Regions from separate parts of the Roseateles sp. GW823-FHT07B05 genome, predicted to be linked through region 1. Evidence: riboswitches for the same ligand, from Rfam matches in the RefSeq annotation. Region 1 holds a riboswitch; the other holds the start of a gene.
What was found. A riboswitch is a leader RNA that binds a small molecule or an ion and turns the genes downstream of it on or off. The one in region 1 is predicted to bind S-adenosylhomocysteine.
Positions count from the first base shown of each region.

Region 2: linked by a shared signal. The riboswitch ahead of AC1Q7O_RS16385 (MFS transporter) and the one ahead of metH (methionine synthase) in region 1 are both predicted to bind S-adenosylhomocysteine.

Region 1 covers NZ_JBXAGX010000005.1:405,946-412,971, reverse strand. Annotated here, with positions in the region: gene metH (methionine synthase) at 1-1,990, opposite strand, end outside; S-adenosyl-L-homocysteine riboswitch at 2,009-2,079, opposite strand; gene AC1Q7O_RS14270 (HD-GYP domain-containing protein) at 2,165-3,367, shown strand; gene AC1Q7O_RS14265 (GntR family transcriptional regulator) at 3,465-3,854, shown strand; gene AC1Q7O_RS14260 (ABC transporter ATP-binding protein) at 3,851-4,744, shown strand; gene AC1Q7O_RS14255 (hypothetical protein) at 4,741-5,409, shown strand; gene AC1Q7O_RS14250 (ATP-binding cassette domain-containing protein) at 5,581-7,026, shown strand, end outside.
Region 2 covers NZ_JBXAGX010000007.1:72,106-79,131, forward strand. Annotated here, with positions in the region: gene AC1Q7O_RS16380 (DUF3616 domain-containing protein) at 1-701, shown strand, start outside; gene AC1Q7O_RS16385 (MFS transporter) at 691-1,878, opposite strand; S-adenosyl-L-homocysteine riboswitch at 1,891-1,968, opposite strand; gene AC1Q7O_RS16390 (efflux RND transporter periplasmic adaptor subunit) at 2,030-2,851, opposite strand; gene AC1Q7O_RS16395 (preprotein translocase subunit SecA) at 2,848-4,836, opposite strand; gene AC1Q7O_RS16400 (efflux RND transporter periplasmic adaptor subunit) at 5,465-7,026, opposite strand, start outside.

The DNA of each region.
Region 1 (7,026 bases):
TCAGCATGGCCTGCGCGTCGGCAAACACCTTGCGCGCCTCGGTGCCCACCACCTCGTCGTCGAGGATGGCGGGGTAGGGGCCGGCCAGGTCCCAGGTTTGGAAGAACGGGCCCCAGTCGATGTACTTCGCCAGCTCGGCCAGGTCCAGGTTCTTCAGCACGCGGCGGCCGGTGAACTTGGGCGCGGGCGGCACGCGGGCCAGGTCCAGCGGCGCGGCGTTGGCGCGCGCGGCGGCCAGCGTCACCAGCGGCGTCTGCTTCTTGCTGGCATGCAGCGCGCGGGTCTTCTCGATGTCGGCCTTCAGGTCCGCGATGTAGGCGGCGGCGCGCTCGTCGCTGAGCAGCTCGGAGCACACGCCCACGGCGCGCGACGCGTCGGGCACGTAGACGACCGGGCCTTCGTAGTGCGGCGAGATCTTCACGGCCGTGTGCACGCGGCTGGTGGTGGCGCCGCCGATCAGCAGCGGCATGTGGCGCGATGCGAAGTAGTCGTCGCGCTGCATCTCGGCCGCGACGTGCTGCATCTCTTCCAGCGACGGCGTGATGAGGCCGGACAGGCCGATGATGTCCGCGCCCTCCTCCTTGGCCTTCTTGAGGATCTCCTGGGCCGGCACCATGACGCCCATGTTGACGACCTCGTAGTTGTTGCACTGCAGGACCACCGTGACGATGTTCTTGCCGATGTCGTGCACGTCGCCCTTGACGGTGGCCATGACGATCTTGCCCTTGGGCTTGACGTCGCCACCGGCGGCCTCCAGCTGGCGTTTCTCTTCCTCGATGTAGGGCACGAGGTGAGCCACGGCACTCTTCATGACGCGAGCGCTCTTCACCACCTGCGGCAGGAACATCTTGCCCTGGCCGAACAGGTCGCCGACGACGTTCATGCCGGCCATCAGCGGGCCTTCGATGACATGCAGCGGCCGGCCGCCGCCGGCCGAGATGGCCTGCCAGGCCTCTTCCGTGTCCTCGACGATGAAGTCGGTGATGCCGTGCACCAGCGCGTGGCTCAGCCGCTGGTTGACGTCGCCGGCCCGCCAGGCCAGGCGCGCCGAGTCGTCCTTGCCGGCGCTCTTGGCGCGGTCGGCGATCTCGATGAGGCGCTCACCCGCATCGGGCCGGCGGTTCAGCACCACGTCCTCGACGCGCTCGCGCAGCTCGGCGTCGAGGTCGTCGTAGACGCCCACCATGCCGGCGTTGACGATGCCCATGTCCATGCCCGCCTGGATGGCGTGGTACAGGAACACGGTGTGGATGGCCTCGCGCACCGGCTCGTTGCCGCGGAAGCTGAACGACACGTTGCTCACGCCGCCCGACACCTTGGCGCCGGGCAGGTTCTGCTTGATCCAGCGCGTGGCCTCGATGAAGTCCACCGCGTAGTTGTCATGCTCCTCGATGCCCGTCGCGATCGCGAAGATGTTGGGGTCGAAGATGATGTCCTCGGGCGGGAAGTCCACCTCGTCCACCAGCATGCGGTAGGCGCGCGTGCAGATCTCGGTCTTGCGCGCGAAGGTGTCGGCCTGGCCTTGTTCGTCGAAGGCCATGACGACCGCCGCGGCGCCGTAGCGCTTCACGAGCCGCGCCTGGCGCTTGAACTCCGCCTCGCCTTCCTTCAGCGAGATGGAGTTGACGATGCCCTTGCCCTGGATGCACTTCAGGCCGGCCTCGATGACGCTCCACTTGGACGAGTCGATCATCACCGGCACGCGGGCGATCTCGGGTTCGCCGGCCATCAGGTTCAGGAAGCGCACCATGGCGGCCTGGCTGTCCAGCATGGCCTCGTCCATGTTCACGTCGATGACCTGGGCGCCGTTCTCGACCTGCTGGCGAGCCACGGCCAGCGCCTGCTCGAACTGGCCGGCCAGGATCATGCGGGCGAAGGCCTTGGAGCCGGTCACGTTGGTGCGCTCGCCGATGTTGACGAACAGCGTGCCGGCGCCGATGGCGACGGGCTCCAGGCCGGAGAGCTTCAGGGGGGGCGGGGCGATGGTCATCGACGGACTCGTGCAGAGGTTCGATGAGCGCCGTTGGAGAGGAATCCGAGCCTGGCAGGTGAGACCCCGTCGCAGCGCTCCTCGGATGAAGGCGGGAATTCTACGCAGCCACCCCTTCGCCGTGGCTCAAGATCGGCTTGCACCTGCCGAAGCCCCTTCAGAATTCCGCGCTTCATGGCCCTCGACCTCATTCCCCTCCCCGCGCGCACGCTGCGCGTGGGCATGACGCTGCCCTACGACCTGTACGACGCCGGCGGCCAGCTGCTGTTCGCGCGCGGGCAGACGCTGCGCGACTCGCCGCAGGTGCGTGGCCTCGTCGACGGCGGCGCGTGGGTCAACTCGGCCGACACGATGGCCTACCAGCGCGCCCGCGCGCACCGGCTGGACACGCTGGTCATGCAGGACGTGCCACTGGCCGACATCGCCAAGGCCGATGCCAGCTTCCGGCTCGACCCGTCCGCCCCCGCCAAGGTGGAGCTGGGGCCGCGCGAGGCCTGGTCGGACCTGCTGCTGCACACCCACACGCTGCTGCGCGAGGCCGCCCCGGCGGACCTGCCCGGCCGCGTGGCCCAGCTGCGCGACGCCGCCTTGAAGCGGCTGCATGCCCAGCCCGACGCGACGCTGATGCTGCTGGTGTTCGAGAGCAGCCAGGCCTTCGAGGACTACAGCGCCCGCCATGCGCTGCTGACGCTGCTGCTGTGCGACCTGGTGGCCCAGCAGCTGCAGCTGCCGGCACCGCTGCGCGAGGCGCTGCAAGGCGCCGCGCTGACGATGAACTACGGCGCCAGCGACGTGCACGACCGCATGGCCAACCAGACCGGCCCGGCCAGCCCGGCGCAGCGCCAGTCCCTGCAGGCCCATGGCGACCGCGCCGCGGCCCGGCTGGTCCAGGCCGGCGTCATCGACGACGCCTGGCTGACCGCCGTGCGGCTGCACCACGACGCCGGCCCCGGCCCGCTGGCGCCGCGCGGCGACGGCGAGAAGCTGGCGCGGCTGCTGCGCCGCATCGACATCTTCGGCGCCCGGCTGTCGCCGCGCCGCAGCCGCCAGGCCATGAGCGGCGCCGCCGCCGCGCGGGCCGTGTTCCTGGACGAGCTGGGCCAGCCCGACGAGGCCGGCGCCGCCCTCATCAAGGCCGTGGGCCTGTACCCGCCCGGCAGCCTCGTGCGGCTGGCCAACGGCGAGGTGGGCATGGTCGTGAAGCGGGGCTTCAGCGCCAACGAGCCGCTGGTGGCGGCGCTGATCGGCAAGAGCGGCAACCCGCTGTCCAACCCGGTGCCGCGCGACACGCGGCTGGCCTCGCAGGCCATTGCCGCCAGCCTGGCACCGGCGGAGCTGAAGCTGCGCATCAACCTGGACGCGCTGCTGAGGCTCTGAGCGGGCGACACCCACACGAACAGGCGGCCTGAGGGCCGCCCTTGTCATTCGGCACTTGCACGCCGCCGACTGTGCATATATTCTGTGTATATACATTATGCACAGCAGTCTTTTCATCTCGCAGACCGACGCGCGGCCGATGTATCTGCAGATCGTCGAGCAGATCCGCCAGCGCGTCGCCGCCGGGGACTGGCCGGCGGGGCAGGAGCTGCCGTCCATCCGCGCGCTGGCGGCGGACCTGCGCGTCAGCGTCATCACGGTGAAGCGCGCCTACCAGGAGCTGGAATCGGAGGGCGTCATCGTGACCCGCCATGGCAAGGGCTCCTTCATTGCCGACGCGCAGGAAGCCGCCCAGGCCGTGCACCGCGCAGCGCTGGACGCGCACCTCGCCGCCGCCGGCCGCATCGCCCGCACGCTGGGCATCGCGGAACCCGAACTGGTTGAACGCCTGCGCAACGCGCTGAACGACAAGGAGGCCGCCGAATGAAGGCCATCGAAATGAACGGCGTGCGCAAGGCGTTCCGCTTCTTCACGCTGGAAGACGTGTCGCTGGAGCTGGCGCCCGGCCAGATCATGGGTCTCGTGGGGCCCAACGGCGCCGGCAAGAGCACCACCATCCGGCTGCTGATGGGCCTGCTGACGCCCGACGCCGGCCGCATCCGCCTGCTGGGCCACGACATGCCGCGCGACCAGGCCGCCGCCAAGGCCGATGTCGGCTTCGTCAGCGACGACATGAAGCTGCTGCCGCAGGCCACGCTGGCCTGGCACATGGACTTCGTCGCCGCCATCTACCCCGGCTGGGACGCCGCCTACGCCGCGACGCTGCTGAAGCGCTTCGGCCTGCACGCGGGGCAGGCGGCCAGGAGCCTGTCCAGCGGCGAACAGGCCAAGGCGCTGCTGCTGCTGGCGCTGGCCCGCCGCCCGCGCCTGCTGGTGCTGGACGAACCCACGTCGGGCATGGACCCCGTCGCCCGCCACGAGCTGCTGGCCGAGTTCATGGACGTGCTGCGCGACGACGAGCGCGCCATCCTGTTCTCGTCGCACAACACGCTGGACGTGGAGCGCATCTCCGACCGGCTGACCTTCATCGACCGCGGCCGCGTCGTCGCGGCCAGCGACAAGGAAGACTTCCTGGAGCGCTGGCGGCGCGTGCAGCTGCGGATGCCGGAACCCGCACAGGCGCTGCCCGACCTGCCCGAGATCGTCGGCTGCGAGCGCGACGGCGCGCAGGCCACGCTGACCGTCGACGGTTTCTCGGACGACTTCGTCGCCCGCCTGGGCCTGCCGCTGCAGGCCACGCACCGCATGAACCTGGAGGAGATCTTCGTCGCCACCGTCATGCACAGCCGGCGCGTGCAGGAGGCCCGTCCGTCATGAACCTGCTCACACGCAAGCTCGTCGCCAAGGAGCTCCACGTCTACCGCTGGCTGATGGCCGGCGCCACCGCCGCCGGCTTCGCGGGCCTGCTGGCCGCGGGCACCGGCGAGGTGGGCTTCAACATCGGCTTCATCGTCTGGCTGACGGCCGTCATCGCGCTGGGCGTCATGCTGGCCATCTTCGGCGTGTCGCAGGAGCGCAAGGAACGCTCGCTGCTGTTCCTGCTCAGCCTGCCGCTGTCGCCGGCCGACTACGTGCGCGCCAAGCTGCTGGGGCTGCTCGCCTGCTTCCTGCTGCCGTGGGCGCTGCTGAGCGCCGGCGCGCTGGGGCTCATTGCCGCCACGCCCGGCATCGCCGACGGCCTGCTGCCCTACGGTGTGCTGCTGTGCGGCTTCCTGCTGCTGAACTTCTCGCTGGTGCTGTGCGGCGCGCTGCACATCACGTCGGAAGCCGGTGTCGGCGGTCTCATCATCCTGACGAACATGTCGGTCTCGCTCTTCATGATGGGCGTGGGCCGCATGCCGGGGCTGGGCGAACACATGCTCAAGCCCGAACCGGTCTGGAGCACGCCGTTCTGGTGGCTGCTGGCCGCCGAACTGGCCGCCACGCTGCTGGCGCTGTGCCTGCCCCTGCTCTTCGCCGCGCGACGGCGAGACGTTCTGTGAGAAGGCATGAACGAACTCCTCACACCCGCTCGTTCCGCCGCAACGCCGCCACTCGGCGTTGCAAATGCTCGCCGTGGGAACCACCACGGCTCCGCTTTGCGCCTTGATTGGCGCCGCCGCGACGGCCCGCTCGGCTGCGCGGAGTCCGTCCACGCCTTCTAGGAGACCCCCATGTCCACGCAACCCAACGGCGAGAGGCTGCACGCCCTCGACGCAGTGCGGAGCTTTGCCCTGTTGCTGGGCGTGGCCTTCCACGCGGCGCTGTCCTTCATCCCCGGCATGCCGCCGGGCCTGTGGGCGATGAACGACCACTCCCCCAGCCCGTTCCTCGCGGACACGAGCTTCGTCGTGCACAGCTTCCGCATGACGCTGTTCTTCTTCATCGCCGGCTACTTCGCGCGGCAGTTGCACCAGCGGCTGGGCACGCGCGGCTTCTGGGCCAACCGCGGCCAGCGCATCGCGGTGCCGCTGGTCGTTGGCTGGCTGCTGCTGTTCCCCGCCATCGCGTTCGTCTGGCACCTGGGCCTGCAGAAGGTCTTCCACGGCGCGCCGCCGGCGATGCCCGAGATGCCCAAGGCGGCCGGCGCATTCCCGCTGACGCACCTGTGGTTCCTGTACCAGCTGCTGTGGCTGTACGCCGTCGCGCTGCTGCTGCGCGGCGCCGTGGCGCGGTTGGACCGGGGCCAGGTGTTGCGTGGCCTCGTCGACCGCTTAGCGACCGGCGCCGTGCGCTGGCCGGCCGGCGCGCTGACGTTGGGCCTGCCGCTGGCGGCCGTGCTGCTGGCCAGGCCGGCATGGTTCCCGCCGGGCGGCATCCCGACGCCCGACCAGTCGCTGCTGCCGCAGCTGCCCGCCACCGTCGGCTTCGGCACGGCGTTCGCGTTCGGCTGGCTGCTGCAGCGCGCGCCGGATGCGCTGGCCGCGCTGCGCGCCCGCTGGCTGCTGCACGGGCTGCTGGCCATCGCGTCGTCCGCCACCTGCCTGTACGTGCTGAAGACGCAGCCGCCGTTCGGCATGCCCGAGACGCCCAAGCTGATGTTCACGCTGGCCCTTGTCGCGTCCGCCTGGTGCTGGACGTTCGCCATCACCGGCGGGGCGCTGCGCTTCCTGGCGGGGCACCACCCGGCCATCCGCTACGTGGCCGATGCGTCGTACTGGATCTACCTCGTGCACCTGCCGCTGGTGTGCGCGCTGCAGGTGTGGGTCGGCGACTGGCCGCTGCACTGGGGCCTGAAGTACCCGTTCATCGTCGCGGCGAGCCTGGCGCTGCTGTTCCTCAGCTACCACTGGCTGGTGCGCCCGACGCCGATCGGCCGGCTGCTCAACGGCCGCACCTACCCGCGCCGCGGGACCGCCACACCGGCCACGCCGGCCGAGGAGCCCGCCCGCAACGACGACGTCGTCGCCTCGCTGTGCGGCGTGTCCAGGCGCTACGGCTCGCTGCAGGCGCTGAGCAATGTCGACCTGCAGCTCAAGCGCGGAGAGCTGCTCGCACTGCTCGGCCCCAACGGCGCCGGCAAGTCCACGGCCATCGCGCTGTGGCTAGGGCTGCAGGATGCCGACGCCGGCACCGTGACGCTGCTGGGCGGCTCGCCGCAGGACATCGAAAGGCGCCAG
Region 2 (7,026 bases), on a different contig from region 1:
AAGGCGCCGCGCAGCGCGGCGACCGCATCTACTGGATCAGCTCGCATGCCCGCAACAGCCGCGGCGAGTTGCGCGAGGACCGCCACCGCTTCTTCGCCACCGACATCCGCGGCGACACGGTGGCACCGGCCGGCAAGCCGTACACCCGGCTGCTGGACGACCTGCTGGCCGCGCCGTCGCTGGCCCCGCTGAAGCTCGCGGAGGCTGCCGTGCGGGCCGCCGAGGCGGACGGCGGCTTCAACATCGAGGGCCTGGCCACCGCGGCCGACGGCAGCCTGCTGATCGGGCTGCGCAACCCGATCCCGCAGGGCCGGGCGCTGCTGATCCCGCTGCTGAACCCGGCCGAGCTGGTCGACGGGCGCGGGCCGGCGCGGTTCGGCGCCGTCATCCGGCTGGACCTGGGCGGCCGCGGCGTGCGCTCCATCGAGCGCGTCGGCAACGCCTACCTGATTGCCGCCGGCCCGCCGGCCGACGACGGCACGTTCGCGCTCTTCCGCTGGAGCGGCCAGGCCGGCGACGCGCCCACGCCCGTGAAGGCCGACCTGGGCTCGCTGCGCCCCGAGGCGCTGTTCGCCTGGCCCGACGGGCGGGTCACGCTGCTCAGCGACGACGGCGGCGTGATGGTCGGCAAGAAGGCCTGCAAGGACGCGGACAAGGGCAAGCGCGCCTTCCGCGCGCTGGACCTGGCCCTCAGGCCCTGACCGGCAGCACCGGGTAGCGCCACACCAGCGCCGCGCTGGCGAGCAACTGCACCAGCACGCCGCAGAACACCGGCACCGCGCTGTTCGCGCCGCCGAGGAAGGGCGCGACGATCTGCGTGCCCAACGCGCCGGCCGCCAGCAACGCCAGCACCAGCAGCGCCGTCGCGCGGCCCATCTGCGCGGGCGGCACGGTCAGCGCGTCGACAAACGTGGCCGGCCCGCGGATGGCCAGCGCGCCGCAGAAACACATCCAGTAGGCCGCCACGACGGCATAGGGCGGCGGCCCCGAGGCCCACGCGGTCAGCAGCGCCAGCGCGCAGGCCAGCACCTGCGCCGTGCTGCCCAGCCTCACCGCGCGCGCATGGCCCAGCCGCTTGGCCACCCGGCCGGACTGCGACGCGCCCAGCATGAAGGAACCGACCCCCAGCACCTGCAGCAGTGCGAACGCGTTGCCCCCCAGGCCCAACGTGTGCTGCAGCAGCTGCGGCGCGCTGGCCAGGAAGGTCAGCAGCGCGCCGATGCACAGCGCATGCGACAGCGCCAGCCGCACGTAGTGGCGGTTGCGCAGGATGCCCGCGTAGCTGGCGTCATGGGCCAGGTCCAGGCCAGGCAGCCGGCGCGGCGCGATCCTGACGACCCACGGCAGCACCAGCAGCGACAGCGCCGCCAGCACCCAGAAGGTGCCGCGCCAGTCCGTCACCTGCAGCAGCAGCACGCCCAGCACCGGCCCGGCCGCCGGCACGATGGCCTCGACCATCGAGATGGCGGCGATGCCGCGCACGACGTCGGCATCGCCCAGCGTGGCGCGCACGACCGTGGGCGCCACGACGGTGGCCGCCGCCGCGGCAACGCCCTGCAACAGGCGCAGCAACAGCAACGACTCGATGCCCGGCGCCAGCGCGCAGCCCAGGCTGGTGATGGCCAGCAGCGCCAGGCCGATCTGCAGGCTGCGGCGCGGGCCGAGGCGGTTCAGCAGCTCGCCCCACAGCAGCTGCGCGCCGGCCAGGCCGGCGAGGTAGACCGCGACGGTGGCCTGCGCCAGCGACACGCTGATGCCCAGGCCGGTCTGCAGCGCGGGCACGGCGGGCAGGTAGAGGTCCATCGCGGCCATGCTGACGCCGGTGACGAAGGCCAGCGGCAGGATGGTGCGTATGGACGCGGAAGATGACGAGGACACGGACAACCCTTTTCACAAAGGGCGCCCTTGACCTGTCGTCGCGACCGAGCGTGGCGGAGACCGTGCTCCGTCGCAGCACCCCTCGGTGAGACGGCGCCGACAGGCGGCGCGGGGCGGATTCTACGAAGCCGTCAAAGCCGCAGCAGCGCGCTCAGAGAAACCGCACCTTGCAGCGCACGCCGGCCGGGATGTCGCCGCCCGGGTTGGGCAGCTCCAGCCGCACGCCGAACGAGCCGCTGGCGGAGTCCATGACGCGGTCCACCACCTTCACCTGCGCCTGCCAGCTGCCCTTGAGCGGCGACTCGGGCGTGATCTCCGCCGGGCGGCCGGCCTTGATCTGGCCCAGCACCGACACCGGCAGCACCACCTCCACGCGCAGCGGGTTCGTCTGCGCCATCTTCAGGATGGGCCGCGAGCCCTCGCCGGTGAAGGCCAGCTCGCCGGGGTTCTGCAGCCGGTCGGTGACGACGCCGCTGAACGGCGCCTTCAGCGCGCGCTGCTTCAGCACGGCGTCCAGCCGGCGCGACTCGATGCCGGCCAGGCGGCGGTTGTCCACCGCCAGCGCCAGCTCGGCCTCGGCGACGCGCAGCTCGGCCTGCGCCTCGTCGCGGTCCTGCGCGGTGATGTAGTGCTGCTCGCGCAGGTCCTCGCGGCGGCGGAACTTCTCGCGCGCGTAGTCGGCACGGGCCCGCGCCACGCGCAGCTCGGCCTCGGACTCGGCACGCTGCTGCGCGCCGGCCAGCGCCTCGCGCTCGACGCTGCCGTCCAGCAGCACCAGCGTGTCGCCCGCCTTCACCGCGCCGCCGCGCTCGACGAGGATCCTATCGATGAGCGCGTTGGTGGGGCTGCGGATCTCGATGCGCTGGTTGGGCTCGATGAGGCAGTCGTAGCCGGCCGGCGCGGCGGGCGCCGCGGGCTTGGTCGATTGCGCCAGCGCGGCGGCGGGCAGCAGCAGAAACGGAAGCAATCTCATATCTGGTTTCCGGCGAATCCGAGCAGATTGTCGAGTTGGCGGTCGGCCTTGAGCGTGCGGCGGCGCATGGCCGCATGCAGCCGGCCGGCATGGCCTTGCGCGGCGCGGCGCAGCAGCGCCAGCGCCCAGCCGGGCAGTTCGTCGCGGCCGGCGAAGAGGCGGCCCAGCAGCGCCTGCAGCGTGGCGGCATGGGCGGTGAAGATCTCGTCGTCCAGCGCCACGATGGCCAGCGCGACGCCGGGGTCGCCCTGGCGGGCCCCGCGGCCGACGAGCTGGCGGTCGATGCGCGCGGAGTCGTGGAACTCGGTCAGCAGCACGGCCAGGCCGCCTTTCTCGCGCACGCGGTCGTCGAGGTGGATGTCGGTGCCGCGGCCGGCCATGTTGGTGGCCACCGTCACCGCGCCGGGCTCGCCCGCGGTGGCGATGATGTCGGCCTCCTCCTGGTCCTGGCGCGCGTTCAGCACGCGGTGGACCTGGCGCGGCCCTAGTTCGTCCGAGAGCGCGACGGAGGCCTTCACCGAGCGCGTGCCGACAAGCACCGGGCGGCCGGCTTCGAGTTCCTGTGTCACTGCCTCGCCCACCGCCGTCCATTTCGCGGCCTGTGTGCGCAGCAACCGCGCGGGCCGCGTGACACGCTGGTCGGGTCTGTGCGTGGGCAGCCTGACGACGTCGAGCCGGTAGACCTGGTTCAGCTCCGGCGCCACCTCGGCGGCCGTGCCGGTCATGCCGGCCAGGCGCAGGTAGCGGCAGAAGAAGCGCTGGAAGGTGATGCGCGCCAGCGTGCGCGCGGGCTCGGTCAGGTCCAGCCCTTCCTTGGCTTCGATCATCTGGTGCAGCCCGCCTTCCCAGCTGCGGCCCTCCAGCACGCGGCCGGTGTACTCGTCGACGATCTGAACGGTGCCGTCGATGACGACGTAATGCTGGTCGCGGTGGAACAAGTGCAGCGCGCGCAGCGCCTGGCCGACGAGGTGCTCACGGCCGCGCGCGACGCCCCAGATGCCGCCCAGGCCCTCGGCTGCCTCGCGCACGGCGGGCAGGCCGGCGGCCTCGAAATGCAGGCTGTGGCGGGCCGCGTCGATGCCGAAGTGCTCGCCCAGCGTCAAGGTCGCGGCGATCTTCAACGCCTGCTGGTAGTCGGTGGCATCGGGCGGCCTGCCCTGCTTCTCGGACAGGATCAGCGGCGTGCGCGCCTCGTCGATGAGGATGGAGTCGGCCTCGTCAACGATGGCGAAGTGCAGGCCGCGCAGCAGCAGCAGCTGCGGCAGGCGTCCGTGCAGCAGGCGCGCCTGCATCTGCGCCGGGCTGACGCGGCCGCCGGCGGACACGCGGTCGCGCAGGTAGTCGAACACCAGGCTCTGGTTGGTGCAGTAGGTGATGGGCCGCTGGTAGGCCACGCGCTTGGCCTCGTGCTCCAGCGTGGCCCAGACGACGCCGGCCGTCATGCCGAAGAAGCCGAACAGCGGCTGCATCAGCTCGCAGTCGCGGCGGGCAAGGTAGTCGTTGACGGTGACGACATGGGTGGGCAGACCGGCGGCGCCGGCGATGGCGGCGGCGATTCCAGCCGTCAGCGTCTTGCCTTCGCCGGTCTGCATTTCGGCCAGGCGGCCTTCGAGCAGCACGGCGGCGCCCATCAGCTGGGTGTCGAAGGGCCGTTTGTTGAGCGCGCGGCGGGCGCCTTCGCGGACGAGGGCCATCACTTCGGCAAGGCCTTGCGCCTTGCCGGCCTGCACGGCGGCGGGCGCGGCCCGGAACAGGCGGCGGCGCAGTTCGTCGTCGGTCTGCTGCTGGACTTCCTGTTCAAGTTCGCCGGCGGCTTGCGCCATCTTGCGGAGCGTGGGCACGGCGGGGATGAGGTGGCCCTTGAGGCGCCAGAGGACGCCGCGGGCCAGGCGGTCGTGCACGGGCTCGTCGACGTCCCGCCGCTCGGGGAAGATGCCGTGGGCGAGGGATTCGCCGATGTCCAGAGGGAGGGTGGCGGCGGTCATGTTTGCCGCCTTTGGAGACAAGCGCGACACGCCTCGGTACTCCTGCGCTGTGCCGAGTGTGGTGCCGGGAGTCCGCCCCGGCGGGCGGGTAACTTTCTTCTGCGGCGCCAGAAGAAAGTCACCAAAGAAGAGGCGCTGAACCGTACACCATCGCGACGCCGCCAGACACGGCGCGCGAAAACATCCGCTTGCCTTTCACCCAGATGCGAACCGCTGCGCTCTCGCCCACCACTTGGGCAGGCCGCGCACAACCGAACCAGCACCCCGCTTAACGCGCGGCTGCACGCCGGCGCTGGGCAGCCGACATACCGAACAGCCGCGCCGCTCGGGCGGCGCTGCATTGGGCTGTTTTGATGAGCACGGCGTGCAGCCGCGCGTCGGACGGGCAGGTGGGGCGATGGATGCCGGTCGTGACAAGTCAGACGCGAGAGCGCAGCGGTTCGCTTGTAGGCAACAGCGTTGCGGCTGTTGCGCGGCGCGGCTCGTGCATGTGGTGCTCGTGTGCGGTTCAGGGCCTCTTCTTTGGTGACTTTCTTCTGGCCCCGCAGAAGAAAGTTACCGCGCTGCCAGGCGCGCATCCCGGCACCACAGTCGGCAATGCACAGGAGTGCCGAGGCGTGTCTCGCCGTCATAGCTGGAAATGCGACAGGAACAACCGCCGCAGCCCTTCCCACGCCCTCACCGCCACCGGCTCCGCCGGATGCTCCAGCCGCACCAGCACGCGTGCGCCGATCTGCCGGTAGGGCATGTCCTGCCCCAGCTGCAGCTCGTGCTCGAACAGCGTCTGCAACGCCTGCAAGCCCTTGGGGTCGTGCGGGTCGAGCGGGATGTCGCCGCCCGCCGCCGTGCCCAGCGCCGGGCTGGGCAGCTCACGCGCCGCGGCCGGCACGCTGCGCACCAGCCTGGCGTCAAAGCTCTGCCCCGGCTGCTGCGGCGCGCGCACCTCGATGCCCTGCACCGCCGCGCTCTGCCATTGCGGCAGCACGACGCGCACGCGCGGTGGGCCGGCGGTGTCCAGGTGGCCCAGCACCTCGCCGCGCTTGAAGTAGCGGCCGGCCAGGTCGTCGGGGCGCGTCAGCAGCAGGATGCCGGCGACTTCCGCGCGCACCACCAGCCGCGCGGCCTCGTCCTCCAGCACGGCCAGCGCTGCCTGCTCGCGCCGCACCTCCTCGGCCAGCAGCGCCGCGCGCGCCGGCGCGATGCCGATGACGCCGAACGCCGCGTCGTGCTTGGCCTGCGCCAGCGCCAGCCGGCCGCGCTGCTCGCCCACGCGCGCGTCCAGCGCCGGGTCCACCAGCTCCGCGACGGGCTGGCCCTCCAGCACCACCGCGCCAGGCCGCACCAGCAGCTTGGAGAGAAAGCCGGCGCCCTGCGCGCGCAGCACCGCGTTGTCGCTGGGCCAGACCACGCCCGTCGCCACCGAATGCCGCGGCATCGGGATGACGAACAGCAGCAGCACCAGCGCCGCGCCCGACGCCCACAGCACGCGCCGCACGCGGGCGGCCTGCGGCTCCAGCGCGGGGTCGCCGGCCAGCTTCTTCAGGCCGCGGGCCCACGGCAGCAGGCAGCTGGCAACGAGGCCCCAGGCGGCGATCAGCACGCCGATGAAGAAATAGCGGCTCGCGATGAACATCGCGATGCTGACCATGACGAAGAGGCGGTAGGCCAGCGCCAGCGGCGCGTAGACCAGGAACCAGCGGCGCTCGCCGGGCGTGGACAGCGGCGGCTCGGCCTGGTGCTGGCCGAACAGGTGGTAGCGCAGCAGCCAGCCCCAGTACTCGGTGGAACGCTGGCCCAGGTTGGGACTCTCGATGGCGTCCGCAAAGATGTAGTAGCCGTCGTAGCGCAGCAGCGGGTTGGCGTTGAACATCAGCGTCGTCACGCTGGCCAGCACGATGACGTTGAACGCCAGCGAGCGCACGAAGCCCGGCTCCAAAGCCAGCCACAGGTAGAAGGCGACGGCCGCGATGAACAGCTCGGTCAGCATGCCCGCGGCGCCCACCAGCATGCGCGGCCAGCGGCTGGCGAACGCCGCGGAGCTGGACGCGTCCACGTAGGGCACGGGAAAGAACACGAGCAGCATGACGCCCATCTCGTGCACCTCGCCGCCAAAGCGCTTGGCCACCAGCCCGTGGCCGATTTCGTGCGCTGCCTTCAGCAGCGGGAACAGGATGGCCAGCAGCAGCAGGT